DNA from 3 places in the Streptomyces sp. P17 genome. Region 3 is predicted to be linked to each of the others. Evidence: predicted binding sites of a transcription regulator. Region 3 holds the regulator's gene; each other region holds the start of a gene.
The links. Region 3 encodes HspR, which represses chaperone genes until heat shock. Its sites were predicted from a motif close to TTGAGNNNNNNNNNCTCAA; they were not measured.
Positions count from the first base shown of each region.

Region 1 (10,357 bases), on a different contig from region 3:
ACTTCCCGCCCGAGGAGATCGCCCGCTGCACCTTCGGCGTGGTCCTGGACACCTCCGGCTCCATGGACCGGGTCCTGCTCGGCAAGGCGCTCGGCGCCATCGCCTCCTACGCCGACGCCCGGGACGTCCCCGCCGCGCGGGTCGTGTTCTGCGACGCGGCCCCGCACGACGCGGGATATGTGCCAGTCACCGACATCGCCGGGCGGGTGCGGGTGCACGGCCGGGGCGGCACGGGGCTCCAGCCGGGCATCGATCTGCTGCACCGGGCGGACGACTTCCCGCCCGGCGCGCCGGTCCTGGTCATCACGGACGGCTGGTGCGATGTCCTCAGGGTGCGGCGCGAGCACGCCTACCTGATCCCGCAGGGCGCCCGGCTGCCGTTCACCGCACGCGGGCCGGTCTTCCGGGTGAGCTGAGCCGGAATGTGGTCGGATGGTGCACACGGACCCCGAACACGGGACCTCACTGAAGGGATTCATCGTGGCAACCACGCGCTCCGCACACACCGTGTGGGAAGGCAACCTGTTCCAGGGCAACGGCGTCGTCACCTTCGACTCCTCCGGCGCAATCGCCGCGCAGCCGGTGTCGTGGCCGTCGCGTGCCGAGGCGGCGAACGGCAAGACCAGCCCGGAGGAGCTGATCGCGGCCGCGCACTCCAGCTGCTACTGCATGGCCTTCTCCAACGGCCTCGACAAGGCCGGCACCCCGCCCACCAAGCTGGTCACCTCCGCGGACGTGACCTTCCAGCCCGGTGAGGGCATTACCGGTATCCACCTCACCGTCGAGGGCACGGTGCCCGGCATCAGCGAGGAGGACTTCCTCGCCGCCGCCGAGGACGCCAAGGCCAACTGCCCGGTCAGCCAGGCCCTCAAGGCAGTCCCGATCACCCTCACCGCGAAGCTCGCCTGAGCGTCGGGGATCATGGCTCGCGCAGGCCGCCCGTCCGGGGCGGCCTGCGCGACGTCCGTTCGGGGTATGACATGGACGCCGACGAGTCGGAAGGACCGCGATGGTGACGGGAACGGCAGGCAGCGCCACGGTGCTTGACTCCGCCACTCGGGAACTCACCCGCATTCTCCTGCTGTTCAGCCTGGGCTGCCGCATCCGCCCGCCCGAACCCGCCCCCGAGGGCCTCGTCGACCGGTTCCCGTTCGGCCGGTTCCGGCCGCACCTGGAGTCCGGCGAGGCGGTGCTGCCCGTACCGGTGCTCACCGAGCGCATAACCCCCGGCGACCTCAGGCTGCCCGACGGGGACCACGGCCTTGCCCTCGCCTCCGTCGACCTCCTCGTCGCCGCCACCCCGCGCGGGGACGCCACCCTGCTTCTGGACTGCGAGTTCGCCGGGGACACGGACGCGCTCGCCGTCGCCTCCTGGCTCGCCACCACCTGCTTCGAGCGCGAGTACCTGCGACTCGGGGACCGGGCGCTGCTGGACGTGCTGCAGGAGCGCCTGGGCCTGACGGATCCCCTCACCTTCGGGCTCAACGTGCACCAACTCGTCTTCCCCGGCGGCCGCTTGCGCGAGGAACTCCTCGCCCACGACGACGAGGCCCGTCAGTCCGCCCTGCTCAACGGCATCATCTACCGCGGCAAGATGCCGGCCCGGGCCGCCGACCGGCTCACGGTCAGCGTGCCGCCCAACCTCAGGAACCACGGCGTCACCCTCTCCGCCCACGGCCGCGGTGTCTCCGTCCAGGCGGGCTGGGCCGTCCACGTGGAGAACGGCCTGGCCGTGGTCGCCCTCGGCATGATGTCCGCACTGGCCGTCCTGCAGCGCACCCGGCTCGCGGCCTTCGCGATGATGAAGCAGAACGAACAGGCCCTGACCGACTCGCCCTCCGAGATCCGCCAGCTGATCTCCCGCCTGTCGGACGGCGTGAACGAGCTCCAGCTGGACCTCGCCTTCGGGGTCGAGGCGTACGTCGACAGCCTGCTGATCCCGGAGATGCTCACGGAGGGCTTCCAGTCGTCGCTGCGCGACACCCTCGGTATCCGCGACAGCCTCGACAACTCGGCGCGCATGGTCGAGCGCCTGACCTCCGTCATCAACGCCCGCTCGGCCGCCCTGGACGCCGCCCTCGCGGAACGGGACGAGCGGCAGAACCGCGTCATCTCCGCGCTGGTCGCGGCGGCCACCCTGATCGCCCTGCCACCGACCCTGCTGCTGGCGTTCTTCGGCGTGAACGCCACGAACGTGGACGAGGGCCGCTCCATCCTCGACCTCGGCCGGTACGGCCCCGCGTACGCTCTGGCCTGGCTGCCCTTCGTCGTGCTGGTCGTGATCGGATACTTCCTGCTCCGGAAGGTCAGCAGACGGCCCGGCACCCTGCTGCCCGCGTCCGACCCGCCGACCGCTCCGGTGCCCGCACCTCGTACCTCGACCGGGAGTTGACCGATCATGCCGCGACGACCCGCCGTCTCCGCCCACCGCGGCGGCTCCGAACGCGCCGGCGCCGCCACCTGGGAGGCGTACGAGGACGCGCTGCTCAGCGGCGCGGAGTACGTCGAGTTCGACATCCGGCGGACCGCGGACGGCGTCCTCGTCGTCTACCACGACGCCCGCGCCGACCACACCGGGCCGCCGCTGTCGACGATCACCCACGCCGAGCTGAGCGAGCGGACCGGATACGCGGTACCGGTCGTCGACGAGGTCATGGAGCTGATCGCGGGCAGACTCGCCGGCCACCTCGACCTCAAGGAGGTCGGCTACGAGCGCGAGGTGATCGACCGGGCCGTCGCCCTGCTCGGGGAGGACGGCTTCGTCGCCACCACCCTGGAGGACCGTTCCGTCGCCGCGATCTCCCGGGCCTTCCCCGGGGCGCGCACGGCACTGTCGCTCGGGCGGAACCGCGACGAGATCGGCTGGGCCCGGCTCCCCGGGACCCGGCTCAGCGAGCTGCTGCCGATGCGGCGCGTGCGGGCTTGTGGGGCCGGCGGAGTCGCGGTGCACCAGCAGCTCGCGCGGGCAAGCGTGCTGCGGGAGGCGACCCGGCACGGCCTGTTCTCCATGGTGTGGACGGTCAACGACGACACCCTGATGCGGACCTTCCTCGACCACCCGCGCGTGGACGTGCTGATCACCGACCGGCCCCGGCGGGCCGTGGCCCTGCGCGGCGAGCCGCGGGAGCCGGAGCGGGTGATCGGCTGAGTGTCCGCACCCTGGGTACCCGCACCATTGCACCATTGACAAGAGCGCACTCAAGTTTTGTGCTGGAGTTCCGGAAGTGCCCTGGCGGAAGGGGACAGCGATGGGACGTGCGGTCGGTATCGATCTCGGGACCACGAACTCCGTGGTGGCCGTGCTGGAGGGCGGCGAACCCACCGTCGTCGCCAATGCGGAGGGGGCCAGGACCACACCGTCGGTCGTGGCCTTCGCCAAGAACGGCGAGGTGCTCGTCGGCGAGGTGGCCAAGCGGCAGGCGGTGACCAACGTCGAGCGGACCGCCCGCTCGGTCAAGCGCCACATGGGCGACGGCGACTGGCGCTTCCCGCAGGAAGGCTCCGTCGACGGCACCCGCTACCGCGCCCAGGAGCTGTCGGCGCGGGTGCTGCAGAAGCTGAAGCGGGACGCCGAGTCCTATCTCGGCGAGGACGTCACCGACGCCGTGATCACCGTCCCGGCCTACTTCGACGACGCCCAGCGGCAGGCGACCAAGGAGGCCGGGGAGATCGCGGGCCTGAACGTGCTGCGGATCATCAACGAGCCGACCGCCGCGGCCCTGGCCTACGGCCTGGACCGGGGCGAGGAGCAGACCGTCCTCGTCTTCGACCTCGGCGGCGGCACCTTCGACGTCTCCCTGCTGGAGATCGGCGACGGCGTCATCGAGGTCAAGGCCACCAACGGCGACACCCACCTCGGCGGCGACGACTGGGACCAGCGGGTCGTCGAGCATCTGGTGAAGAAGTTCAAGGGGCAGTACGGCATCGACCTCGGCAACGACAAGATGGCCCTGCAGCGGCTGCGCGAGGGCGCCGAGAAGGCCAAGATCGAGCTGTCCAGCTCCTCGGAGACGACGATCAACCTGCCCTACATCACCGCCTCCGCCGAGGGCCCGCTGCACCTCGACGAGAAGATGACCCGGGCCCAGTTCCAGGAGCTCACCGCCGATCTCCTCGACCGCTGCAAGACGCCCTTCCACCAGGCGGTCAAGGACGCCGGGATCAAGCTCGCCGCGGTCGACCATGTGATCCTCGTCGGCGGCTCGACCCGGATGCCCGCCGTCACGGAACTGGTGAAGGAGCTGACCGGCAAGGACCCGCACAAGGGCGTCAACCCCGACGAGGTCGTGGCCGTCGGCGCCGCCCTGCAGGCGGGTGTGATCCGCGGTGACGTCAAGGACGTGCTGCTGCTCGACGTGACCCCGCTGTCCCTCGGTATCGAGACCAAGGGCGGCATCATGACCAAGCTGATCGAGCGCAACACCACGATCCCGACCCGGCGTTCGGAGATCTTCACCACCGCCACCGACAACCAGCCCTCGGTCGGCATCCAGGTCTACCAGGGCGAACGCGAGATCGCGGCCTACAACAAGAAGCTCGGTGTCTTCGACCTCACGGGCCTGCCGCCCGCGCCCCGGGGCGTTCCGCAGATCGAGGTCGCCTTCGACATCGACGCCAACGGCATCATGCATGTCTCCGCCAAGGACCTGGCCACCGGGCGCGAACAGAAGATGACCGTCACCGGCGGCTCGGCCCTGCCCAAGGACGACATCGACCGGATGATGCGGGACGCCGAGCAGTACGCGGAGGAGGACCGCAAGCGCCGGGAGGCCGCCGAGACCCGCAACCAGGCCGAGCAACTCGTCTACCAGACCGAGAAGTTCGTCCGCGACAACGAGGAACAGGTCCCCTCCGACACCAGGTCCGAGGTGGAATCCGCGATCACCGAGCTCAAGGGTCTCCTGGAACGCAACGCCGACACCGGCGAGTTGCGCACCGGCGTCGAGAAACTCGCCACCGTCAGCCAGAAGATGGGCCAGGCGATGTACGCCCAGGCCCAGTCGGAGCCGACCGGCCGGCAGGCCACGCCTCCGGACGAGGAAGGCGTGGTGGACGCGGAGATCGTCGACGACGAGAAGGACCAGAAGGGAGGAGCCGCCTAGTCAGGACTTCGCGCGCTCCCAGCCCCGTCGCTCCGGACGCGGGCCGAGCTGCTCGGGGTCCCGGGTGCGGTACACCACGTACGGCCGGAAGAGGTACTGCGCCGGGGCGCTGAACATGTGCACCAGCCGGCGCCATGCCGATCACGGCGTGGACCTGGTACAGCACCGGGACGCCTTCCATCAGGCCGGTGTCCGGGCTGAGGTGAACAGGCTGCGGGACCACGGGGCGATGGAGTGACGGTAGTGGTAGCCGTCGCCGGAGGCGTGGGTCAGCTTGGCGATCATGCCCATCACGATCGCCGCGACCAGCTCCGCGGTGCCGCCGTAGAGGGAGAACAGGTGGCAGGTGTGCTCGCTGACGGCGACGGCGTCCGTCCATGACTCCGGGATGACGGGCCGACGACATGGCCGGCCGGCACGAACAGGATGCCGTAGTGGAAGGCCGGGGAGGCGATGTTGAGCAGCTTCGACCCGCAGAGCCGGGAGGAGCGGGTGGTCCAGCCGTACTTGTCGTAGCGGTAGCGCCGGATCAGGCCCGCGACGAGCAGGGCGAGGACGACGTACGGCAGGACGCCTCAGAGGTCATCGGCGCACCCCGGGGCGTGCGGTCGGCAGCGCGGCGCACACGGCGTCGAGGACGGAGGCGTACGGTGTGCCGAAGTCGGTGAGCCGGGAGCGGAGTTGCTCCAGGCCGTCGCGGTGCTCGGTGAGCAGGTCGGTGTTGCCGGTGCGGGCCGCGAACTCCAGGACCGCGGGCAGGAAGTCGGGCAGCTCCTCGCCGCTGAACTCCAGGCCGTGCTCCCGGTAGACGTCCTTGAAGCGCACCAGCGACATCCCGCGGCTCCGGGTGTCCCCGTCCCGCCACCGGGTCAGGTACAGACTGTGCCGGTTCTTGAAGTCGAAGACCCGCACATAGTGCGCGGCCAGCTCCTGGGCGTCGGTCACCGCAGCGTGATCGGTGAACTCCCTCAGCTGGGGGGCGGCTTCGCGCAGCAGCGGCAGCCGGGCGCGGAAGTCGTCGTCGGGGTAGGTCAGGCAGAGCGCAGCCGCCTGGTACAGCACCGCATCCGAGGGCATCAGGCCTCCTTCGCTTCGTCCGACGTCTGCCTCTTGCGCAGGGCGTGGAAGTTCTCCACCGACACCAGCGGCAGCAGCGTGCGGCCCGAGTCATGGCCGAACGAACCGTCGCCGCCCATGCCGGGACCGCCGTCGTACTTCAGTGTGCCCGCGCGGAGTTCGGCCACCGCCTTGGCCACCGGATCGCCGAACGCCGCGCCGAGCTCCAGCAGATTGCGGCCGAAGGTCGGATACGACGGCATCCAGCCCGAGCGCGCGGACAGCGCGAGGCAGTCGGCGCCCGTCATCCCCTCGAACCGCCCCTCGCCGAGCGGCCACGCGAGCACACCGGCGGTGAAGCGGTCGTAGCGCCACTGGTCGGTGTTGAGGAACCAGTACGCGGTGCCGATCATCTGGCGCGGCGGACGCGACCAGTCGGAACCGGCCGCGAGGGTGGCCCAGCCGGTCACCGGCCGGCACTTCTCCTGGCCCACGTAGTGCGCCCGGCCGCCGCCGTTGCGGCCCTGGCAGCCGGTGAGCTGGAGCAGGGCGAGGAAGGCGCGGTAGATCGTTGTCGGTCACGTGCGCTCCCTTGCTTGCCCGTGGCTTCGAACCTAGGGCGGAGCCGGGGGGCGCACCTGCTGACGGCACCCGAACGGGTCAGGGCTTGCGGGCCACCGCCGCGTACCCGGGCACGAGGCCCTCGGCCTGGGCGGCCATGTCCTCCATGTCCTCCGGCTCCGGACGCCGGCCGGAGACCGGGATCACGCCGGGACCGCCTCCGGGCTCGGATCGGGCGTGACCTGCGACAGGACCAGGAAGCCGACGGGTGCGAGAGCGTCGGTGTACCGCTTCAGCAGGCCGTGGGCCTTGTCGCCGAGGTCCAGATCCTCGGCCGCGCCCGGCCGAGGATGGTGTCGGGGTCACGGACGTCCGCCTGCAGATGACGCGCGGCGCCCTCGGTGGAGCCGCGCAGCAGTGCCTCGGCGTGCCGCAGCACGATCGGGTCGTTGTCCACGTACACCACGGTTCAGGTTCGGCTCGGTGGGAATGCCCGTGCCGATGTCCAGGAACTGACGGATCCCCGCCTCGGCGGCGGCCGGATCGCCCGGTGCATGAACCTGCGGTTTGCGCGCGCGCCGCGCAGGACCGTGCCGTAACAGGATGCGGGCGGCTGGTGTCGACGTCCGTCGTACGGTGTCGTCGCCTCGGGGCTCAGAAGTCCGCGCGGCGCGCCCTGAGGAGCTTCTTCGTGCGGTCCGCGGAGGCCGCGCCCGTGGACATGTGGTCCAGGACCTCCAGATGGGCCGCGACCTCCGTGCGGGAGTCCAGGTAGAGGGCGCCGGTAAGGTACTCGGTGAAGACCATGTCGGGCAGTTCGGGCTCGGCGAAGCGGAAGAGGGTGAAGGGCGCGTAGGTGCCGGGGTGCGGGCCGCGGGCGAACTCGGCGACCTGGAGGGTGACACGGTCGCGCTCGGCGAACTCCAGGAGCCGGTCGAGCTGTTCGCGCATCACCGAGGTGTGGTCGCTCACCGGCCGCCGCAGCACCGTCTCATCCATGATCACCCAGACGTGCGGGCGGTCCGGGCTCTCCAGCAGCCTCTGCCGCTCCATGCGCAGGGCCACATGGCGCTCTATCGCCGCGGGCCCTGTCTGCCCTATCGTGCCCGCCTCCAGCACGGCGCGCGCGTAGTCCTCGGTCTGGAGCAGGCCCGGCACGAAGTGCGGCTCGTAGGAGCGGATCATCCGCGCCGCGCCCTCCAGGCTCACATACAGGCTGAACCAGTCCGGCAGCACATCGTGGTACCGCTGCCACCAGCCCGGCTGGTTCGCCTCCTCGGCCAGCGAGACGAACGCCGCCGCCTCCTCCTCGGGCACCTCGTACGTGTCCAGCAGCACCTGCACGTACGGGATCTTCAGGGAGACCTCGGCCATCTCCATCCGCCGTACCGTCGCCGGGGCCACGCGCAGGACCTTCGCGGCTTCCTCGCGCTTGAGCCCGGCCGCCTCCCGGAGCTCCTGCAACCGCTTGCCGAGCACCACCTGACCCACGGTCGGCGCAGGCCGCCGCTCACTCACGCCACGCCTCCCCTACGCGCCGAAGTACCCGTGCAGTGTGCCACGTTCCGCTTCCACGCTCACCGGTTCGGCGGTGAGGCGCTCGCCACGGCCGGGCCCGGCATTACCCGGGAGGTAATCGACCCTGTCCGGCAGGCGCGGGATCGTTGCCTCACCGGGCTCCGGATCGGCGCACTCCGATCCGGAACCCGGGTTCCAGCACCGTGGATCCGAACCCGGCGGAGGGTGATTCGTCATGTCCGCGACCCAGCTTGCCTCGCTCGCCCGGACCTTGGACCCGCAGGCCGTGCTCCGCCGGTTCCTCGCCCTCGACGCGGTGGTGACGGGCGCCAACGCCCTTGCCTACCTGGCCGCTTCCGGCCCGCTCGGGCGGCTGCTCGGGGTCGACTCGACGCTGCTGCTCGAACTCGGCGTGTTTCTGGCCGTGTACGCCGGCGGCGTCGGATGGCTGGCCTCCCGCGCCCGGCCCGCCACCTTCCCGGTACGGGTCGTCATCGAGGCCAACTTCGCCTGGGCCGCGCTGAGTCTGCTCGCCCTCGCGGTGTGGCTGTCGCCGACCGCCACCGGCGCGGTGTGGACCGTGATGCAAGCGCTCACCGTCGCCGGGTTCGCCGCGCTCCAGCACCTGGCGCTGAAGGGCCGTCAGGGCATCAGTGACTGAAGGTACTTGACCGTCGCCGGGTCGGCAGGGAGCAGTGTCTCGATGGCCAGTTCGGCGACGGTCACGTCCATCGGGGTGTTGAAGGTGGAGATCGAGGAGATGAAGGACAGCGTCCGACCCCCGTGCTCGATCCGGAGCGGGAGCGCGAAGTACGGGACCGGGTCGGCGGGTTCCTCGCTCGGGTCCTCCTCCGGCACCGGGTAGGCGGCGACCTCCTCGTACAGCTTCCGCAGCGGTTCCGAGCGGTGCAGGGCGATCTGCCGCTGCATCTGCTCCAGCAGATGGCCCCGCCACTCACGGAGGTTGCGGATGCGCGCTGCCAGGCCCTCGGGGTGGAGGGTCAGACGCATCGCGTTCAGCGGCGGAGCCAGCAGGTGCTCGGGGATGCCGTCGAGCAGCATCAGGATGCCCCGGTTGGCCGCGAGGACGTTGTACATCGCGTCCACCACGATCGCCGGGTAGGGCTCATAGCCCTGGATCAGCCGCTCCATGCCCTGGCGTACGGCGTCCAGCGCCGGGTCGTCCAGCGGGGTCTCCGGGTAGCGCGGGGCGTAACCGGCGGCCAGCAGCAGGGCGTTGCGCTCCCGGACCGGCACGTCCAGGTGCTCGGCGAGCCGCAGCACCATCTCCTCGCTCGGCCGGGAACGGCCCGTCTCGATGAAGCTGATGTGCCGGGCCGAGGAGCCGGCGCGCAGCGCCAGCTCCAGCTGGCTGACCCGGCGCTGCTCCCGCCAGGCCCGCAGCAGCGGCCCGACGCCCCGGTCGGTGGAAGTGACGGTCATGACACGACCGTAGACGACACACCGGCACGCAGGGGAAGCCACCCTTCTGACCAGGGCTTCGGCAGTGTCTGTGTGGCAGTCTTGAAGGGAACCCGCCGATGGTGTGGCGCAGCCCAGGAAGGAGCGGCGTATGGCCGTGGAACCGCTGTCGCAGAAGGAGATCGAGGACCGCCTCGCGGAACTGCCGGGCTGGTCCCTCGACGGGGACCGCATCGCCCGTTCCTACCGTCTTTCCTCGCACTTCGCGGCCACCGCGATGGTCGTCCACATCGCCCAGGTCCAGGAGGAGCTCGACCACCACTCCGACCTCACACTCGGCTACAACACCGTCTCCCTGACGGTGAACACCCACAGCGTGGGCGGCGCGGTCACCGAGAAGGACTTCGAGCTGGCCCGCAGGGTCGAGGAGCTGGCTCCGGGACACGGGGCCGAGTGAGGGGCGCGTGCTCGACTACGACAAGGAAGCCGACGCCTACGACTCCTCCCGCGGCGGCGAACCCCGGGCCGCCGCGGCGGCCGACGCGGTCCTCGGTCTGATCCCGGACGGCGCCGGGAGCCTGCTCGACGTGGCCTGCGGCACCGGCATCGTCACCCGGCGGCTCGCCGCGGCACGGCCCGCGCTGCGGGTGACGGGCGCGGATCTGACGTACGGGATGGCCCGGATGGCCGCCGCGCGG
Region 1 covers NZ_JAVRBF010000006.1:81,774-92,130, forward strand. Annotated here, with positions in the region: gene RMT89_RS05575 (DUF2201 family putative metallopeptidase) at 1-416, shown strand, start outside; gene RMT89_RS05580 (OsmC family protein) at 481-909, shown strand; gene RMT89_RS05585 (CorA family divalent cation transporter) at 1,010-2,392, shown strand; gene RMT89_RS05590 (glycerophosphodiester phosphodiesterase family protein) at 2,399-3,148, shown strand; gene dnaK (molecular chaperone DnaK) at 3,249-5,102, shown strand; partial or broken gene RMT89_RS05600 (respiratory nitrate reductase subunit gamma) at 5,103-5,671, opposite strand; gene narJ (nitrate reductase molybdenum cofactor assembly chaperone) at 5,685-6,179, opposite strand; partial or broken gene RMT89_RS05610 (hypothetical protein) at 6,179-6,730, opposite strand; partial or broken gene RMT89_RS45865 (SAM-dependent methyltransferase) at 7,012-7,462, opposite strand; gene RMT89_RS05620 (helix-turn-helix transcriptional regulator) at 7,374-8,237, opposite strand; gene RMT89_RS05625 (hypothetical protein) at 8,473-8,898, shown strand; gene RMT89_RS05630 (helix-turn-helix transcriptional regulator) at 8,880-9,680, opposite strand; gene RMT89_RS05635 (4a-hydroxytetrahydrobiopterin dehydratase) at 9,811-10,116, shown strand; gene RMT89_RS05640 (class I SAM-dependent methyltransferase) at 10,124-10,357, shown strand, end outside.
Region 1: the regulator HspR is predicted to act here: its motif matches at 3,184-3,202, upstream of dnaK (molecular chaperone DnaK).

Region 2 (10,357 bases), on a different contig from region 3:
TTCGGTACGCACCTGATTGAACCCGGCATTCCGCAAGGTTTCTTCGAATTCCGGAGAGGGCTGCGCGGACCATACGGCCAGTACCCCACCGGGGCTCAACACCCTTGCGCAGCTTGCCAGTCCGGCCGTCGAGTACAGGCTGTCGTTGCCCTCGGTGACGGTCCAGTCGGGGCCGTTGTCGATGTCGAGACACAGCGCGTCGAACGTGGCGGATGTCTCATTGACGTATTCGATCAGATCCGTTTCGACGATCTGGGTGCGGGGGTCGGAGAAGGCCTGTTCGGTGAGGTCCGAGAGCGGTCCGGTGCGGTGCCAGTCGATGATGGCCCGCTCCCGTTCGACGACCGAGATCCGTCCCCAGCGCGGATCGGCGGCGGCGTGTGCGAGCGAGAACCCCACGCCCAGGCCCGCGATCAGCACACTCGGCGCGGGCCTGCCGTCCAGCGCGTCCCGCGCCGCGTCGACGAGCAGCCGCTCGGAGCGCCCGTCGGAGGTGTCCATGAGAAAACACCCGTTGGCGATGATCTGCAGCAGCTCACCGTGGCGCCGCAACACGACCTCGCCGTACGGGCCTTCGCGACGGTCCAGGACTTCGGGGATGTCGTACGAAGTGGCCATCCGCTCATTTTGGCAGGTCGGGCGCGCGCACCTCGGTGGGTCCGCGGGACGGGGGCGGGCAGAATCCCCGGCGTACGGGGGAGGGTTCGTGGATGCTTTCGTGTGCCCCGGGTGCGAGACCGCGCTGACGGCGCCGATGTCCCGGCTCGCGCTTCCCGTCCACGCCCCTCACGCGTACGGGCACGAACTGCTTCCTCCGCTGATGGCCCGGGGGACGTACGCCGTGGACCCGGTACACCCTGTCCTTCGGAGCGCCGGGACGGATCGTCGTCGCGCCGGGCGAATCCCGCGGCATGGTTCTGATCCCCGAGCGGTGCGAGGGGTACCGGTCATCCGTTTCCCCAAGTCCCCGTAAAACCGCGCAAGTCACCCACAGGCTGTGATCGAGCTTGCAGTGTGCGGCGCGTTCCTGTGAACCGTGTTGCGGGAGGACCACGGGAACCTTGCGATCGGCGGATCAAGGATTCCAGACGTACGGCGTGGTCGTCGTCACCGCCTCGAAGCCCAGGCGGCGCAGGATGGGTGCGCTGTCGTCGGAGGCGTCGACGTGCAGATAGGTGACCCCGCGTCCGACCGCGAGCGCGGCACGGGTGGCGACCAGGGCGCGGTAGATCCCGCGGCCCCGCCACTCGGCCAGCGTCGACCCGCCCCACAGGCTCGCGAACTCGGTGCCCGCGCGGTGGACGAGCCAGGCCGCGGAGACGACCTCCCCCTCCGCCTCCGCGACATACACGGCGATCTCGTCCGGCGCGGCGGCGACCCGGCCGGTCAGATCCTCGGCGAGCCAGCCCCGGTCCTGGCCCCACACCACCGACTCCATGGCGGCGATCCGGCGCATGTCCGGGTCCGCCGTGACCCGGCGCAGCGTCACACCCGGCGGCAGGGCGGGCTCGCGTACGGCCATCTCGGCGGCGCGTCCGATCAGCACCGTCTCCTGGTCCTCGGGCGTGAAGCCCGCCGCGCGCAGCCGGTCGGTGAGGTCGGCCGGGTCGTCGTGCGACCGCGTCTTCCACTCCACCGCCTCACCGCGCGCCGCGAAGAAGTCGCGCTGCCGGGCGATGAGCCGGTCGAGGTCGGCGCCGTGCACGCCGAGGGAGCGTGGGCCACTGACGAAGCCCCGGAATCCGCCGACCACCCGCAGCAACGGGCCGTCCTGTTCGTACGTGACCCCAGCGGGCGGGTTCGGGGGCGCGCCGCGCATCTGGTCGTCGTAGGCGGCGAGAAGGATCTCTGTGTCGGTCACGGGAAGACGGTCGGGGAATGCGGTGGGCACGGCAAGTGGTTTTCGGAGAAGCCGCAGGTCGCTGGGTGCAGTTCGGCTGATCGCTCAGGGCGAACGAAGACCGGGGAACATTCAAGAACTCCCAAGCATTGAGTCGGCATAGCTCAACTTGACTGCCGAAGGGGAGATCATGGGTTCGACGTCCACACCGCTCACCCTGCCTGTGCTGCCGCTCGACGACGAGGTCGTGCTGCCCGGAATGGTGGTCCCGCTGGATCTGAACGACGCCGATGTACGCGCCGCCGTGGAGGCGGCCCAGGCCGCCGCCCGGTCCCAGCCGGGAAAGCCACGGGTCCTGCTGGTTCCGCGCATCGACGGCACGTACGCGAGCACCGGTGTGCTCGGCACGGTCGAGCAGGTCGGCCGGCTCGCCGACGGTGACCCGGGCGCCCTGATCCGCGGCCGTGACCGCGTGAAGATCGGCGCCGGGACGACCGGTCCTGGCGCGGCCCTGTGGGTCGAGGGGACCCGGATCGACGAAAGCGCGCCCGACCCGCTGCCGGGGCAGGTCGCGGATCTGGTGAAGGAGTACAAGGCGCTCGCCACCGCCTGGCTGCGCAAGCGCGGCGCCTGGCAGGTCGTGGACCGGGTCCAGGCCATCGACGACATCTCCGCGCTCGCCGACAACTCCGGGTACTCGCCCTTCCTCACCACCGAACAGAAGGTCGAGCTGCTGGAGACCGCCGACCCGGTCGCCCGGCTCCGGCTCGCCACCCAGCAACTGCGCGACCACCTCGCCGAGCAGGACGTCGCCGAGACCATCGCCAAGGACGTCCAGGAGGGCGTCGACAAGCAGCAGCGCGAGTTCCTGCTGCGCCGCCAGCTGGAGGCCGTGCGCAAGGAGCTGCGCGAGCTGAACGGCGAGATCGGCAAAGATCCTGCCGAGGAGTCCGACGACTACCGCGCCCGCGTCGAGGCCGCCGACCTGCCGGAGAAGGTCCGCGAGGCCGCCCTCAAGGAGGTCGACAAGCTGGAGCGGTCCAGCGACCAGTCGCCCGAGGGCTCCTGGATCCGGACCTGGCTGGACACCGTCCTCGAACTGCCGTGGAACGAGCGCACCGAGGACGCCTACGACATCGAGGGCGCGAAGTCCGTCCTGGACGCCGAGCACGCCGGACTCGATGACGTGAAGGAGCGGATCACCGAGTACCTGGCGGTGCGCAAGCGCCGTAGCGACCGGGGCCTCGGGGTCGTCGGCGGCCGGCGCGGCGGTGCCGTACTGGCTCTCGTCGGCCCGCCTGGCGTCGGCAAGACCTCGCTCGGTGAGTCGGTCGCCCACGCGATGGGGCGCAAGTTCGTCCGCGTCGCTCTCGGCGGCGTCCGCGACGAGGCGGAGATCCGCGGTCACCGGCGTACGTACGTCGGCGCGCTGCCCGGCCGGATCGTTCGGGCCATCAAGGAGGCCGGGTCGATGAACCCGGTGGTCCTGCTCGACGAGATCGACAAGGTGGGCTCGGACTTCCGAGGCGACCCGGCCGCGGCGCTGCTGGAGGTCCTGGACCCGGCGCAGAACCACACGTTCCGCGACCACTACCTTGAGGTCGAACTCGACCTCAGCGACGTCGTGTTCCTCGCGACCGCCAACGTCCTGGAGGCCATCCCGGAGGCCCTGCTCGACCGTATGGAGCTGGTCCGCCTCGACGGCTACACCGAGGACGAGAAGGTCGTCATCGCCCGCGACCACCTGCTTGTGCGCCAGCTGGAGCGGGCGGGTCTGAACAAGGACGAGGTGACACTGGACGAGAGCGCGCTGCGCAAGCTCGCCGGTGAGTACACGCGCGAGGCGGGCGTCCGCAACCTGGAGCGCTCGATCGCACGACTGCTCCGCAAGGTCGCGGCCCAGCACGAACTGGGCGAGCGGGAGCTGCCGTTCACCGTGACGGACGGCGACCTGCGCGCCCTGATCGGCCGCCCGCACCACGTGCCCGAGTCGGCCCAGGACCCGGCGGAGCGCCGTACGGCGGTCCCGGGTGTGGCGACGGGTCTCGCGGTGACCGGCGCCGGCGGGGACGTGCTGTTCGTGGAGGCGTCCCTGGCCGACCCGGAGACGGGTGCGGCGGGCCTGACCCTGACCGGGCAGCTCGGTGACGTGATGAAGGAGAGCGCCCAGATCGCGCTGAGCTTCCTGCGCAGCCGAGGCGCCGAACTGGAGCTGCCGGTCGGCGATCTGAAGGACCGGGGTGTGCACATCCACTTCCCGGCGGGCGCGGTGCCGAAGGACGGACCGAGCGCGGGCATCACGATGACGACGGCACTCGCCTCCCTGCTGTCGGGCCGCCTCGTCCGCACGGACGTGGCGATGACGGGCGAGGTCTCCCTGACGGGCCGGGTCCTGCCGATCGGCGGAGTGAAGCAGAAGCTGCTGGCCGCGCACCGGGCGGGCGTCACGACAGTGATCATCCCGAAGCGCAACGAGCCGGACCTGGACGACGTTCCCGCCGAGGTCCTGGAGAGGCTCGACGTCCACGCCGTGACGGACGTGCGCCAGGTCCTGGACCTGGCCCTGTCCCCGGCCACGGCCGAGGCGCGACCGGAGGTTCCGGTGGCGGCGTGACGGACGCCGCCGGATGAAGGCGAAGGCCCGGGTCCCGTGAGAGCTTCCGTTCTAGTGGTCGTCGCAACACCCCAGTTCAGGGGATGCGATGGACTTCAAGATCCGGGAGGTCCGGGCCTTCGTCGTGCGCTCAGCCGTAGGCCAGGGCCTGCACCTGGTCCAGGGCCCCATTGAACTTGTTGTGGTCACCGACCGTTGGGCCGGTCGAGGTGTACTGCCACATTGTCTGGTACGCCCAGCCCGCCGGCAGTGTCCCCACCGTCGACGCGTACCGCGCGATCCACAGCGGGTTGTCGGCGCCGAAGCCGGAGTAGTTCCCCGTGCACTGGGTCCACCAGCTCGTCGCCGTGTAGATGACCGCGTCCCGGCCCGTGCGCGCCTTGTACTGGTTCAGGAAGTCGCGGATCCAGGTGACCATCGCGCTCTGGGACTTGCCGTAGCAGGCCGCGCCGTACGGGTTCCACTCGATGTCGAGGGCGCCGGGCAGGGTCCTGCCGTCGCGGGACCAGCCGCCTCCGTGGTCCACGAAGTAGTTGGCCTGGGTGGCGCCGGACGTGGTGTCCGGGGTGGCGAAGTGGTAGGCACCGCGGATCATGCCGACGTTGTAGGAGCCGTTGTGCTGCTGGGCGAAGTACGGGTTCGTGTAGTACGTGCCTTCCGTGGCCTTCACATAGGCCCACTTCACGCCGCTGTTCCAGAGGGTCGTCCAGGCCACGTTGCCCTGGTGGGAGGAGACGTCCACGCCCTCCGTCTGGGTGGCGCGGGTGTCGCGGGGCAGTCCGTGGACGCCGTCGTGGGCCGCGACGCCCATGCCCATGTAGGCGGAGCCCCGGGCCGGGGTGTCGGCCGCCGAGGTGGGCGTGGTGAAGGTGAGGGACAGAGCGGTGAGCAGGAGTGCCGTGAGGCAGAGGCGGAGCAGTCCGGGTCTGTGCACACGCATAGCGTGCCTCCGAAGGCTCGGTGGCGCTCGGTGGGGAGACCTGTGACGCGGGGCATGCGACGCCTGGAACGGGGGGTGGGCGGGTCGTCGTTGGCCCGCTGTTGGTCCGCCGTCCGACAATGCTGGCGTGGGCATGCCAGTCCAGTGCCTGGGGACGACGCTACGGACGGGGACCGGTGGGTGGAAGAGGGTCTGGAGGCTGCCGTTGGTCTACGCCTGCGAAATACTGACGGAGCTGCGGCGATGACGGCATGTGACGGAAACTTTCAGAACTGGGAAACCGAGGCAGGGGCTGACGTGCGCGAAGACGGAAACGGCGACGGGCGTCGAGTCGGATCCGGGGTGTCCGCGGGGCTGCCCCGGCGCGATGTGGAGCAGCCCGAGTTCCTGTCCCTGGAGCGGGAGTTGACCGTACTGCTGCGGCGGGCGCGGGCCAGTCAGGGCGAGATGGCCCGTGAGGTCCACCCGGATCTGGAGTCCGCCGCCTACGGGCTGCTGATCCGCCTCGACGAGTGCGGAGAGCAGCGGGCGACCGAGCTCGCCGCCTACATCGGCGTCGGCAAGGCCACCATGTCCCGTCAGCTGCGCGCCCTGGAGGACCTCGGCCTGGTCGCCCGCGAACCCGACCCCGCCGACGGACGGGCCTGGCTGGTCCACCTCACCGAGGAGGGCCGCGGCCGGGTGAGCAAGGTGCGCGAGGCCCGGCGCGCGCGGTACGCCCGCCGCCTCTCCGGCTGGGACCCTCGTGAGGTCTCCGAACTGGCCCGGCTGCTCAACCAGTTGAACCAGGAGATGGAGGGGCAGGGCTGACAGCCGGCAACTCCACAAACACCACCGTCGCGTCGTCGTGCGTCTTGCCCCACCGCAGGAACGTCCGGTCGTTGTCCGCGAGTTCCAGCGCCCGCACCCGGTCGACCAGCGCCTGAGCGCCTTCCTTCCGTACGACGCCGAAGAGGTCCGCCCAGTCCCCGGCGCCGAACTTCTCCACCCAGCGCGTCGCACCGTCCGTGAGGGCGGCCAGGGCGCGGACACCGGAGCGGGGCAGGGTTCCGGTCACCGCCCTGGCCGCCACCGAGGGATCGGCGGCGGCCGTGAAGAAGCCGCCCTCCCTGTTACGGAGGCTGCCGTCGACCATCGCGTCCGTGGCCAGGGCGGACCGGGGAAGACGGGAGAGACGGTCGTCGAGGTACGGCGTGACCGTGCCGTCCGGCGACTCCACCAGCAGGGCCGAGTCCGAGAGGATCAGGTACTCGACGGTCTCGGGTGACCAGCGGACCGTGACCACCGTTGCCTGTGGTGTGCGTGGGTGAGAAAGGTCACAGGTTTCCCGGTGGGCGTCGGCGGTATGCGCGAGAGCGAGCGACAGGGCGTCGGCGAGGGGGACATCCGGGAGTGAAACGGTCAGTTCGGTCAGCGCCCCACCGAGGTGCGCGGTGAACCAGGGGACGGAATGCAGACAGCCCGTCCCGTCCTTCGGCGGGGTCACCCCGTCGAGGACCACCACCGCGCCGCCCTGTCCGGAGGCGGGCAGTCCGACGCTTGCGAAGTCCTCGTTGGGGCGGGCGGGATCGCCGGGCTCCGAAACAAGTTCAGTACGCATCAGGCCAGTCTGCACGAGCCCTTCACAAGGTTCGCCAAAGGCTGGCAACGGTTGCGCAATTGGCGCACTCGCGCAGGTCAGACGCCTGGTTTGGGGTGGAATGACGCGCTCCACGCAGACGTGGCGGCGAATACTGCCACCGCCCGCGGCGGACGTCCAACCGGCCCGCCGGGAACGGCCGTCGCAAGCGCCACGGGAACTTGCCCGCCAACTCCCCTCCGGGGTTCACTCCTTCGGGTGGCGGGTCAGGTGATGCGAGAGAACCGCCCACCGGCACTGGGAGGGTCGGGAAGCGTACCGGGCGTATGCGCCAGCTGACGGAGCGTCACCCGGGCCCATGGGTATCACGAGTTCAGGAATGCGAGCACCGGTGCAGATGACGCGGCCTCGTCGCTCAGGCAAGCAGAAGGCCTCCGCAGGGGGCCCGGAGCACACGCCCGGCACCACGGCAGGGACCGGCACCACCACGGCCGGCAGGGGCCGGCCCACCCATGTACGCAACCGGCTCTTCATCGCCGTGGCCGTGGTCGCCGCCGCCATCGCCGCGGCCGGCGCCCCCTCCGTCGTCACCGCCTCCGCGCAGGTGCACGACACCCAGAAGCTGGTGACCCTCTCCGAGCAGACCGAGGACGCTCTCGCCCTCGCCCACTCACTGGCCGACGAACGCGACGAGGTCATCTCCTACATCGCCGCCGGCCGCCCCAAGTCCAAGGCGCCCTCGGAGCAGCGCAGCGCCCGCGTCGACCGACTGGTCGAGGAGCTGCGCGCGAACTACGACACCCCCGCCTCCCTGCGCGCGGACCTGGACGACATCGCCGCCCTGCGCAGAGCGGCGCTCACCGGCAAGAGCACCGCTCTCGAAACGCACAAGGCGTACTCCGCCTCCCTCACCGAACTGCACCGGCTCGCCGAGCAGCTGGCCGAGGCCATGCCGCCCCGCGCGGGCTCCGGCGCCTTCGCCCTCGCCGAGCTCGACACCGCCGTACAACAGGCCGCCTCCACCCGGGGCCTGCTCCTCGCGGCGCTCAACGTCCCCCGGACCACGCAGACCGTCATCGACCCCGTTACCGGTCTGCCGAGCACGGTCACCTCCGCCTCCGAGGCCGACGCCAAGCAGCGCGACGCGCTCACCGCCGCCGCCCAGGAGGCCCGGCTGCGCTCCGACGCGGCCCTCGCCGACTTCCGCGAGACCGCGCCGAAGGAGGCGGTGACCTCCTACGACTCCACGGTCACCGGACCCGAGGCGGAGACCGCCGAGAAGTACCTCGCCTCTCTCACAGACCAGCCCACCCTCTCCGACGCCGAACTCGCCACCGGCGTGAAGAAGCTGGACGAGGCGCTCTCCGCCCGCGTCGACATGATGCGCGGCGCCGAGTCCGCCCTCCACGACCGCCGCACCAAGGACCTCGCCGTCCTGCGCGACGACGACGTCACCGAGCTGGAGATCCGCATCGCGATCCTCGGCGTGCTGGTGCTGCTCGCGATCGGCGTCGCCACGGGGATGGCCCGGGGCCTCACCCGCCCGCTCGCGGTCGTGCGCCTCGGCTCGGCGCGGCTGGCGGCGGCCGAGGACCCGGCGTCCGAGGAACCGGTCAAGTTCACGGGCCGCAAGGACGAGTTCGCGAAGGTCGTCGACTCGGTCAACACCCTGCACGCGCAGGCCGTCGCCCTCCACGAGCGCGTCGCGACACTGGAGTCCGACCGCAAGCACCTGGTGGGCCAGCGCCAGAAGATGGCCGACGCCCGCGAGGAGCTGCGCGCCGAACTGGCCGATTCCGCAGCGCAGTTGGACCGCCTGCGCACGAGCATCGGCTCCACCTTCGTCAACCTGGCCCTGCGGACGCTGGGCCTGGTGGAACGCCAACTGGCGGTGATCGAGGGACTGGAGGAACGCGAACAGGACCCCGACCGCCTCGCCACCCTCTTCAAGCTCGACCACTTCGCCACGGTGATGCGCCGCCACAGCGAGAACCTCCTCGTCCTGGCCGGCACGGAACACGTCCAGCACAGCGCGGGCCCGGTCCCGCTGGTCGACGTGGTCCGGGCGGCGGTCAGCGAGATCGAGCGCTACGAGCGAGTCCGCATCGCGGCCCTGCCTCCCCACGCGCACATCGCGGGCTTCGCGGCGGACGACCTCTCGCACCTGCTCGCCGAACTGATGGAGAACGCCACGGCGTTCTCCCCGCCGGACATGCCCGTCGAGGTCTCCGGCTGGCTCCTGGAGAACGGCGAGGTGATGCTCTCCGTCCAGGACGAGGGCATCGGCATGACGGACGACCGCATGACCCGCCTCAACTCCCGCCTGTCCGGCTTCGACCCCGAGGCCTCCTACGACCAGGAAGGCGAGGAGGGCCTGGGCCTCGGCCTCTATGTGGTGGCCCGCCTGGCCCACCGCCACGGAGTCCGCGTCCAGCTCCGCGAACAGAAGCAGGGCGGAGTGGCCGCGGTGGCGGTCCTCCCGAACGCCCTCCTGGCCTCCCCGGAGCCGACGGCCGTCCCCACCTCCACGGCCCCGGCTCCCGGCGCCGCCCACACCTTCACGCTCCCCGGCGCGGACGCGGAGGCCAACTCCAACGTCCTGCACGGCGGCAGGGGCGACCGCCTGGTGGAACTGGCGGAGAGGGCCGTACGGCGGTCGGAGGAGCCGGAGGAGGCACCGACGGAGACGCGTCCGAGGCCGGAGGAGGCCCCGACGGAGACGCGTCCGAGGCCGGAGGAGGCCCCGACGGAGACGCGTCCGAGGCCGGAGGAGGCATCCGCGGAGACCCGTCCGAGGCCGGCGGAAACTCCGGCCGAGACGACGATGGAGCTCCTGGCGCCCATCCAGCCGGAGCCCGACCCCGAGGCCGCCGACGGCGAGGAGCCCCCACAGGGGCCACCGGCACCCGACGACGAAAGCAGCACGGGTGGTACGGGTGGGACAGAATCCGTCGAAGGCGAAGCCGAGACGGACCCGACACACGATCGCGCCGAAGAGGACCAGCTCACAGACAAGGGCCTCCCCAAGCGCACCCCGAAGATCAGCACACCCACCTCGGCGCCACGCCAGCGAACGGGCACCGTTGACGCCGAGGCCCTCCGCCGGAGGCTGGGTGGCTTCCGCCGGGGGGCGGAGGCCGGCTACCGCGACGTACAAGCCGAGATCGCAGAATCCGAAGAAGCCACGGGGGGCACAGTCGAGGAGGCAAGCAGTTGACCGCGCCCAGTACCTTCGGACTGAGCAGTGAAGCCCGCAACCTGCACTGGCTACTGACCAACCTGGTCGAGGAGGTGCCGGGCATCGAGTCGGTCGCAGTCGTCTCTTCCGACGGTCTGCTCCTGCTCTCCTCCGACCCGGACAGAAACGAGCAGGCCAAGGCGAAG
Region 2 covers NZ_JAVRBF010000012.1:121,450-131,806, forward strand. Annotated here, with positions in the region: gene RMT89_RS10545 (spermidine synthase) at 1-618, opposite strand, end outside; gene RMT89_RS10550 (GNAT family N-acetyltransferase) at 1,076-1,861, opposite strand; gene lon (endopeptidase La) at 2,031-4,454, shown strand; gene RMT89_RS10560 (lysozyme) at 4,585-5,394, opposite strand; gene RMT89_RS10565 (MarR family winged helix-turn-helix transcriptional regulator) at 5,692-6,204, shown strand; gene RMT89_RS10570 (protein phosphatase 2C domain-containing protein) at 6,167-6,994, opposite strand; gene RMT89_RS10575 (nitrate- and nitrite sensing domain-containing protein) at 7,365-10,190, shown strand; gene RMT89_RS10580 (roadblock/LC7 domain-containing protein) at 10,187-10,357, shown strand, end outside.
Region 2: the regulator HspR is predicted to act here: its motif matches at 1,990-2,008, upstream of lon (endopeptidase La).

Region 3 (10,357 bases):
GCCAGTCCAGGGCCCCGTCGGTGATCTCCAGGGTGAGCCGGCGCTCCGCGAGCCGCTTGGCGAGGCGGTCGATCTGGAGGCGGGCGATCCGGCGCAGCTCAACCTTGGTGAGGGCGGAGAAGACGACCAGGTCGTCCAGACGGTTGAGGAACTCGGGCTTGAAGGCGGTCCGGACCACCTCCAGGACCTGCTCCTTCTTCTCCTGCTCACTGGTCAGCGGGTCCACGAGGAACTGGCTGCCCAGGTTCGACGTCAGCACCAGGATCGTGTTGCGGAAGTCGACCGTACGGCCCTGCCCGTCCGTGAGCCTGCCGTCGTCCAGCACCTGGAGCAGGATGTCGAAGACCTCCGGGTGCGCCTTCTCCACCTCGTCCAGCAGCACCACGGAGTACGGCCGCCTGCGCACCGCCTCCGTCAGCTGGCCGCCCTCCTCGTAACCGACGTAACCGGGAGGCGCGCCGACCAGCCGGGCCACGCTGTGCTTCTCGCCGTACTCCGACATGTCGATGCGGACCATGGCCCGCTCGTCGTCGAAGAGGAAGTCGGCGAGGGCCTTGGCGAGCTCGGTCTTGCCGACGCCGGTCGGGCCGAGGAAGAGGAAGGAGCCGGTCGGGCGGTCGGGGTCGGCGATCCCGGCCCTGGTCCGCCGTACCGCGTCCGAGACCGCCTGGACCGCCTCCGCCTGGCCGATCAGCCGGCGGCCCAGCTCCTCCTCCATGCGCAGGAGTTTCTGGGTCTCGCCCTCCAGCAGGCGCCCGGCCGGGATGCCGGTCCAGGCGGCCACGGTGTCGGCGATGTCGTCGGCGCCGACCTCCTCCTTGACCATGGTGTCCTTGGCGGCCTCCTCCTCGGCGGCGGAAGCCTCCTCCAAGTCCCGCTCCACGCCCGGGATCTCGCCGTACAGCAGCTTGGAGGCGGTGTCGAAGTCGCCGTCGCGCTGGGCCCGTTCGGCCTGGCCGCGCAGTTCGTCGAGCTTCTCCTTCAGCGCACCGACCCGGTTGAGGGACTCCTTCTCCTTCTCCCAGCGGGCGGTCAGGCCCCGCAGCTCCTCCTCCTTGTCGGCGAGGTCACGGCGCAGCCGCTCCAGGCGCTCCCGGGAGGCGGGGTCGGTCTCCTTGCTCAGCGCCAGCTCCTCCATCTTCAACCGGTCGACGGCACGCTGGAGTTCGTCGATCTCGACGGGGGACGAGTCGATCTCCATACGGAGGCGGGAGGCCGCCTCGTCGACCAGGTCGATGGCCTTGTCCGGGAGGAAGCGGGAGGTGATGTACCGGTCGGAGAGGGTGGCCGCCGCGACCAGTGCGCTGTCGGCGATCTGCACCTTGTGGTGGGCCTCGTAGCGGCCCTTGAGACCGCGCAGGATCGCGATCGTGTCCTCGACCGTCGGCTCGGCGACCAGCACCTGCTGGAAGCGCCGCTCCAGGGCGGGGTCCTTCTCGATCCGCTCGCGGTACTCGTCGAGGGTGGTGGCGCCGACCATGCGCAGCTCACCGCGGGCGAGCATGGGCTTGAGCATGTTCCCGGCGTCCATGGCGGAATCGCCGCCGGCCCCGGCGCCCACGACGGTGTGCAGCTCGTCGATGAACGTGATGATCTGCCCGTCGGAGTCCTTGATCTCCGCGAGCACGGTCTTCAGCCGCTCCTCGAACTCACCCCGGTACTTGGCCCCGGCCACCATCGCGCCGAGGTCCAGCGCGACGAGCCGCTTGTCCTTCAGCGACTCGGGCACGTCCCCCTTCACGATCCGCTGGGCGAGCCCTTCGACGACGGCGGTCTTGCCGACGCCGGGCTCACCGATGAGGACGGGGTTGTTCTTCGTACGGCGCGACAGCACCTGGACGACCCGGCGGATCTCCTGGTCCCGGCCGATGACCGGGTCGAGCTTGCCCTCCCGCGCGGCGGCCGTGAAGTCGGTGCCGAACTTCTCCAGGGCCTTGTACTGCCCCTCCGGATCCGCTGTGGTCACCCGGCGTCCTCCCCTTGCCTTCTGGAACGCCTCCAGCAGCTTCTTCGCGGTGGCGCCCTGCTGGGAGAGTACGTCGCCGGCCTGGCCGCCCTTCGCCGCGATCCCGATGAGCAGATGCTCGGTGGAGAGGTACTCGTCCCCGAGCTCCCGGGCCTGCGTCTGCGCCTCGGCGATCGCCGCGAGCAGCTCCCGGTTGGGCTGCGGCGGCGCCACGGTGGACCCGGTGACGCTGGGCAGCGAGGCCAGCGCCTTCTCGGCGCCGGCGCGCACGGCCGCCAGATCGGCTTCCACGGCGACCAGCAGGTCGGTGACGTTCTCGTTGTCCTGCCCCTGGAGCAGAGCCAGGAGCAGATGGGCGGGCGTCAGATCCGGGTGTCCCTCGGTCACGGCCCGGTTGCCGGCCGCGTTGATGGCGTCCCGGCTCCTGTTGGTGAGCTCTGCGTCCACGTATCCCTTCTCCTCCTGATGTCAGCGTCTCCCAGTACTGACTGAATCAGCGTACACAAAGTTGAGTCTATTCCACTCAAGTATGTGCGGGGAGACTCCGGCGGTTAAGTTCCGGTCCATGAGCTACTCCGTGGACCCGGGTGCCCCCGACGACTCGTATCTCAGCTTCTGGCGGGAGCGGCACCTGTGCACGCTGACCACGCCGCGCCCGGACGGCAGCCCGCATGTCGTGCCGGTCGGGGTGACCTACGACCCCGAGGCGGGTCTGGCCCGGGTGATCGCGAACAAGGCGAGCACCAAGGTCTCGAATGTGCTGGCCGCCGGGCCCGACGGGGCACGGGTCGCCGTGTGCCAGGTGGACGGGCGGCGGTGGGCGACGCTGGAGGGGCGGGCGTATGTGCGCACCGAGGCGGAGCGGATCGCGGAGGCCGAGCGGCGGTATGCCGAGCGCTACGAGCGGACCCCGTCACCGAATCCGGCGCGCGTGGTGATCGAGATCGAACTGCAGCGGGCCATGGGGCGCGGCTGACTGATGGTTTTCAGCCAGCGCCTGATGCGGCCGATACCCGGAAATATCCCGTAAAACTGCAGCGGCGTCACCGTGTTCAGGTCACGGTGACGCCGCTGCGGGGGGGAAGCACCTGAGCGATCTGTTACGACGGGGGAATCGCGTCAGGCACTGCGGGGGGTGGCTGAGATGGTCCGGGGTACCGGGACCTCCGGATCCACCAGCTGCTGGTGGTCCCGCTGGTCCAGGTTCACAAAGATCATTCCGTATCGAATGGCACATCGCACGGGCTGCGGCGCCCCCCGGGGCCGCCGCAGGCACCGGTAGGCCCGCACATCCTCGTCCTCGTCCCGGGTGACGACGACCGGCTCCCCGAAGACAGTCACCATGAGCGAGTCACCGGCGTGGGGGATGGCGGTGACCAGATCGATGAAGTGCCAGCCGGAGCGGTAGGCGGTGGCCATTTCGCGACGGAAGGAGCGGTCGTCGGGTGGGGTCGTCACGTCAACTCCACGCACTGTCGAGTGGCCTGACAGGAGTATCGCCCCCAGCCGCGCTAGCGACCGGCGTCGACCAGGCACTGTCCGCTACGACGTCGCCTTCCGTATCCGAGAGGCCACTCAGCGATCCGAAGGCCACAACGGCGGAGAAGGCGGCGACAAGCACCGAGCGAAGCATTCTCTTACGCATAGTCGGCTTCGTCCTCACTTGAAGGTCCCCTCTTCCCCCGTCGAGTAAGACGATGGCTCATTCGGGCACGTCATGGCCACACGATCGGTGCATCATGTTCCTGCATGTTCAGGACCCTGGGGGGTGGAGATTTAGCAATGAATCGGACTAAAGCGACGCATCCCCACGCTGTGACGGAGCTGTGCGAGGAAGGCGGTCGTCTTTACGCGAACGCACTCCGCACGGGACGTATCGCCCGCTCGGACGTGGAATCCGCCCCTTGTCTGATGGAGTTCGCCCTGCTCCACCCCGATCCGGACGACGCGAGCTGGCTGCGGCCGGTTCCGCCCGCGGTCGCCCTGGCACAGCGGCTCAACCCCATAGAACGGGAGATCACCGAGCACCGCCGGCTCTCGATCGAGCTGGCCAACGCTTTCGAGCCGTTCATGGCCCTCACCGCCCAGGGCGAGGCGTCCTCGCACTCGATCACCGTATTGGAGGGCCTCGACCGCATCAACGGGGCGCTCGACCTGGCCATCGCCCAGTGCCGGAACGAGATGCTCACCGTCCAGCCGAGCCACCGCCACCCCGAGCGGCAGCTCGTCCAGGCGCTGGACCGGGACAAGCTGCTGATCGAGCGCGGGGTGCGGATCCGCACCCTCTACCAGCACACCGCCCGCTACAGCCCGGAACGGCTCGCGTGGGTGGACCACTTCGCCGACGGCAAGGCGGAGTACCGCACCATCGACGAGCTGGTGGAGCGGCTCATCATCTGCGACGAGGCGGTCGCCTTCATCCCCATCCGGGACGACCGCCAGGTCGCCCTGGAGCTGCGCCACCCCGGACTGGTCGGCTACCTCATCAAGGTCTTCGAGTTCATGTGGAGCCGCGCGGTCCCGCTGAGCGCCGGCGCCCCCTACGAGACCGACCCGCACGGCATCACCGACATCCAGCACTCCATCGCCAAGCTGCTCGTGGAGGGCCATGTCGACGAGGCCATCGCCCGGCGCCTCGGCATGAACGTCCGCACGTGCCGGGCCCACATAGCCAAGCTGGCCAACGCCCTCGGCAGCGGCAGCCGGGCCCAACTGGGCTACCTCATCGCGCAGTCCGGGATCCTGGACCGAGAGCAGTGAGCGGGACCCCGCACATCGAACACGGCGTGGACGAGCTGTGCGCGCCCGGCGCGCGGCTGTACGAGTACGCCCTGCGGCATGGCCCGATAGGCGCTCAGGAGGCCGCCCAGACCCCTTGCCTGGTCGACTCAGGGCTGCTCCAGCCCACCGTGGAGGACATCAGCCTCCTGGAGCCCGTCGCCCCGGCCACCGCCCTGCACCGGCTGCTGCGCTCCTCCGCGGAACGCGTCGCCGAGGAGCGCCGGCGCGAACTGGCCCTCGCGGAGACCTTCGAGGCGTGGATGCGGATCGGCGGCAGGCGCACGGCCGAGACCGAGCAGCCCCTGATCAAGGTGATCAGCGGCAAGCGGCGCATCAACGACGTCCTCACCGAGGCCATGGCCGAGGCCGAGCGCGAAGTGCTCAGCATCCAGCCGCACACCAGCTACGGCTCCCGCACCAACCCCGCCACCCATCTCACCGCCATGGCCCGCGACCAGGGCCTGCTCGACCGCGGCGGCCGCATCCGCACCCTGTACCCGCACACCCTGCGCCACTCCCCCCAGGTCACGGCGCGTTACGAGGATCTCGTCGGCGATGTCGAGGCGCGGACCCTGGACGAGGTCACCGACCGGCTGATCTGCGTCGACCGCACCGTCGCCTTCATCCCGGCCAGCGCCGACGCCACCCACGCCCTGGAGATCCGCCACCCGGCGCTGATCTCCTACTTCGCCACCACCTTCGACCGGCTCTGGCACCTGGCTACCCCGATGTACCCCGAGGCGGTCCAGCAGCCGACGCTGAACGGCATCACCCCGCGCCAGCGCGCCATCGCCCGGCTGCTGGTCGAGGGTCACACCGACACCGTCATCGCGGACCGGCTCGGCATGAACGTCCGTACCGCCCGCGTCCACATCGCCAAGCTGGCGGCGACGCTGGGCAGTGAGAGCCGGGCCCAGCTCGGCTACCTCATCGGACAGTCGGGGATCCTCGGCCAGGAACGTCAGGAAGACTGATCGGGCCGAGGCCGTTCGGGCGGGGCGGTCCGTCCAGGCCGGCCTGGGCGATCCGGACCCCGAGCTGGGTACGGCTGGCCGCGCCGAGTGTCTCCGAGAGCCGGGCGATATGGGCGCGGCAGGTGCGGACGCTGATGCCGAGGCGCTCGGCGATCACCGCGTCCTGGTGGCCCTCGGCGAGCAGCGCGGCGATGGACCGCTCACGGTAGGAGATGCCCTCGATGCCGGTCTCGGGCAGCGGCGCGGTGAGCGGGATCGCGAGGCGCCACAGCCGCTCGAAGACCGTCACCAGGTACTGCACGAGCGCCGGGTGACGCAGTTCCAGGGCCAGGGTGCGGTCCGCGTTGGCGGGGATGAAGGCGACCGTGCGGTCGAAGAGGATGAGGCGGTCGATGACCTCCTCCAGGGTCCGCGCCTGCACCGCGTCGCCCATCAGCTCCAGGTAGTTGAGCAGCCCCTGCCCGTGGCGGGCCACGTGCGTGTACAGGTCGCGCATCCGTACCCCGCGGGCGCGCAGCGCCATCGCCCGGTGCAGGCCCTCCGTCAGCTCGTGCTCGGGGCGGATACCGCCCGGCTGCACCGTGAGCACCTCCGTGGTGCAGGCGTCGGTCGCCTCGTCCATGGCGGCCTGGATCCGGGACAGCCCGTCCAGGACCCGGATCGCGGTGCCCTCCGCGGAGGCGTTCTGCGCCAGCGGGCCAAGGCCCGCGTACCACTCGAAGGCCGCGACCGCCGAGCCCATCCGCCGCTGGCTCGCGCTGACCTCGTCGTACACCCCGCGCAGCAGCCGGGTCATGACCTCCTGCGGGGACGTCGGCACCAGCCAGGTCATGTCGTCGGGGTCCGGGTGCAGGAGAGCCAGCTCCAGCAGACAGGGCACCGCCTCCGCGTCCTCGCGGGGCACACGGCCGCGCCGTACGGCCCGGGAATACACCCGATCCCCGGCCTCGCACAGTCGGTCAGCACCGTGTGGATGCTCGTCCGTCCCGTGCCCGGCCATCGCCCATCCCACCCCCGGTTCCAGCGTCTTCCGCAGCGCAAACTATGCGCGGACGCGACGTGGTCCGCAACACGCCTCGGCGGCCCTCGCGGCCCGGCCGGCCCCGGTGTGTCCGCTTATGCGCACCGGGCGTCCGAACTCGGTTTCCGGACACACGGAATGGCCCGGTCCGCGGTGGACCGGGCCATGACCTACGTCTTCGCGAGGGCTACTTGGTGAGCCCGATCTCCTCGCACGCCGACTCGTACTTGGCGGCGCAGATCTCGGAGAACTTGTAGATGCCGTCGTTGAGGACGGTGTCCTTGATGTTCTCCGTCGTCAGCGCGACCACCGGGACGAGCTGGGCCGGGATGTCCTTGGTGGTGGGGCTGTCGACGCGGTCCGCGGTGAGGGAGTCGAACTTGATCTCCTTGCCCTGGATCAGGGCCACGGCCATCTCCGCGGCGGACTCGGCCTCCTCCGGGTAGGACTTGTACACGCTCATGTACTGCTCGCCCGTGACGATCCGCTGCACGGCGTCGAGTTCGGCGTCCTGGCCGGTGATCGGCGGCAGCTCGGTGACGCCCGCCGCCTCCAGGGCCTTGATGACACCGCCGGCCATGCCGTCGTTGGCGGAGTAGACGGCCTTGATGTTGTTGACGCCGATCTCCTCGATCGCCTCGGCCATGTTGGCCTCGGCGTTCTCCGGCTTCCAGTCCTTGGTGTCGTAGGACTTGGCGATCGTCACCTGGCCGTTGAGCTCGGAGAGGGCGCCCGCCTTGAACTGCTTGGCGTTCGGGTCGGTGGGCGAGCCGTTCATCATGACGATCTTCGTCGAGGTGTCGATGTTGCCGCCGAGCGCGGACATCAGCGAGCGGCCCTGCACCTCGCCGACGAGCTCGTTGTCGAAGGAGATGTACGCGTCGATCGGCCCCTCGGCCAGCCGGTCGTAGGCGATGACCGGGATACCGGCCTCCTTGGCCTTCTCCACATCGGCCGCGATGGCCTTGGAGTCCACCGCGTCCAGCAGGATGACGTCGACCTGGTCGTCGATCATCTTCTGCATCTGGGTGCTCTGCGTAGCGGCGCTCGCGTCGGCGTTGGCGTAGGCGACCGCACCCTTGTTGTCGGTGAGCGCCGCGACCTTGGCCCGGATGATGGGGTGGTCGAACTTGTCGTAGCGGGTGTTGGCCTTCTCCGGCAGCAGCAGGCCCACCGTGATGTCGTCCCCCTTGGTCGGACTCGCGTCGGCGCTGTCTCCCGTCACACCGAGGGCTCCACAGGCGGAGAGCGAGAGGACAAGGGAGCCTGCAGCCGCTGCAACGGCGGTACGGCGGGTACGGGTGTTCACTGCGCTTGCCTTCCGGACGAGGGTGCGATTCGCAACCCAGGTGAAGGAAGCCAACGCGGCCTTCGTTCACCCGTCAAGGAACAAGCATCTAATGAGATAGCAACGTTAACGTGTGCATCTTCTGTGCAGACAGTGTCACCGGAGTAGATCCAATGGATCACTGCAGGTCAATGCGGTCACATTGTGACGGATGAGCCTGTGCGACCCAGATGAGGCAACTGCACGACCTCGGGTGCCGTGCTTGCACAACGGACATCACTGGCGGTGACGCTGCGTTTGCGTCCAGCCCCATCCCGGCGCTTGCGCTGCGGTGGTGGGGCGGAGGCCGTTGCCGGGACCCCGCGTCGCCACAACGCCCACGCGCGTGCGCGGATGTTGGGGTTGCCACGCCTCCTTGCGGCGCCTCTTCTTCAGGCGGCGTTTGGCGGACGGGGTGTTCTTCTTCTGCAGTTTCCGTCGCTGCCCGCGCTCGCGGGCGCGGGCGCGGGTGCGGGTGATCTCCCGCCCGGCCATGATCTCGCCGTCGCTGGTGGTGGCGATGTTCGTCGACGACGACGGGAACTCCTCCTTCCAGTGGACCGGCGAGGCGCAGATCGTCGTCGCGACCGAGCTGGACCTGACGCAGACGACCACGCCGTAGGGCCGCAGAAAGAAAGGGGCCCGGGGAGAACCCCGGGCCCCTTCACGCTCAACGCCTGCCTAGTCCTTGGCCTTCTTCGGCCGCCACACCACCAGTGCGCTGGTCTGCTGCACCTCCTGGTACGGCACCAGGTCACGGCGGTACGAGGCGTGTACCGCGGCCTCGCGTTGCTGCATCGCGGCGGCGGCGCCGTCGAGGGCCGACTGGAGTTCCGCGACCCGGTTGTGCAGGGCGGCAACCTGGTTCTCCAGCTCGATGATCCGCTTGATACCGGCCAGGTTGATGCCCTCGTCCTGCGACAACTGCTGGACGGTGCGCAGCAGTTCGATGTCGCGGGCCGAGTAGCGGCGGCCCCGGCCGGCCGTGCGGTCCGGGGACACCAGCCCCAGTCGGTCGTACTGGCGCAGCGTCTGCGGGTGCAGGCCGGACAGCTGGGCCGCCACCGAGATGACGTAGACCGGGGTCTCCTCGGTCAGTTCATACGGATTGCGTCGACGGCCGTCCATCTGGCATCAAGCTCCCTTCGCGGCCTGGAACAGCTCCGCCCGCGGATCCTCTCCCGCGGTCGCCTCGCGATACGCCTCCAGCGCGTCACGAGCCTTCCCCGTCACGTCCTTCGGGACACTCACCTCGACGGTGACCAGCAGGTCCCCGCGGGTGCCGTCCTTGCGGACCGCGCCCTTGCCCCGGGCGCGCATGGTGCGGCCGTTGGGGGTGCCGGGCGGCAGCTTCAGGGTGACCGACGGGCCGCCCAGGGTGGGCACCCGCACCTCGCCGCCGAGGGCCGCTTCCGCGAACGTCACCGGGACGGTCACCGTCAGGTTGTCGCCCTTGCGGCCGAACACCGGGTGCGCGTCCACATGCACCGTGACGTACAGGTCGCCGGCCGGGCCGCCCCGCTCTCCGGGCGCGCCCTTGCCGCGCAGCCGGATGCGCTGGTTGTCGCTCACCCCGGCCGGGATGCGCACCTGCATGGTCCGCGAGGACTTCGCCCGGCCGCTGCCCATGCAGATCTCGCAGGGGTTCTCCGCGATCAGACCGCGGCCCTTGCAGTCCGGGCAGGGGTCGGTCAGCGAGAAGCCGCCGCCGGAGCCCCGGGCCACCTGTCCGGTGCCGACACAGGTCGGGCACACCCGCGGGTTGCCGTTCTTGTCGCCGGTGCCCGAACAGGCCTTGCACGGAGACTGCGAGGACATCCGCAGCGGTACGGTCGCGCCCTCGATGGCCTCGGTGAAGGTGAGCGTGACCTCGGTGTCGATGTCCTGGCCGCGCCTGGGCTGCACCCGGGTGGTACCCGAGCTGCCCCGGTTGAACAGTCCCCCGAAGACGTCACCGAGCCCGCCGCCGAAGCCCCCGGCGCCCTGGCCGCCGCCCTGGGCGCCGCCTCCGAAGAGGTCGCCCAGGTCGAAGTTGAAGTTGCCGCCGCCCGCGCCCGGCCCCGGGCGGAAGCCGCCGTTGCCGAAGAGGGTGCGGGCCTCGTCGTACTCCTTGCGCTTCTTGGGGTCGCCGAGGATGTCGTTCGCCTCGGAGATCTCCTTGAAGCGCTCCTCGGCCTTGGCGTTGCCCTTGTTGGCGTCCGGGTGGTACTCGCGGGCGAGCTTCCGGTACGCCTTCTTGATCTCGGCCTCGGTGGCGTCCTTGGGGACGCCGAGGACCTTGTAGTAGT
Region 3 covers NZ_JAVRBF010000048.1:48,929-59,285, forward strand. Annotated here, with positions in the region: gene clpB (ATP-dependent chaperone ClpB) at 1-2,413, opposite strand, end outside; gene RMT89_RS28095 (pyridoxamine 5'-phosphate oxidase family protein) at 2,532-2,942, shown strand; gene RMT89_RS28100 (hypothetical protein) at 3,086-3,424, opposite strand; gene RMT89_RS28105 (helix-turn-helix transcriptional regulator) at 3,716-4,726, shown strand; gene RMT89_RS28110 (helix-turn-helix transcriptional regulator) at 4,723-5,721, shown strand; gene RMT89_RS28115 (LuxR C-terminal-related transcriptional regulator) at 5,675-6,721, opposite strand; gene RMT89_RS28120 (substrate-binding domain-containing protein) at 6,930-8,051, opposite strand; gene RMT89_RS46085 (hypothetical protein) at 8,473-8,691, shown strand; gene RMT89_RS28130 (heat shock protein transcriptional repressor HspR) at 8,751-9,197, opposite strand; gene dnaJ (molecular chaperone DnaJ) at 9,204-10,357, opposite strand, start outside.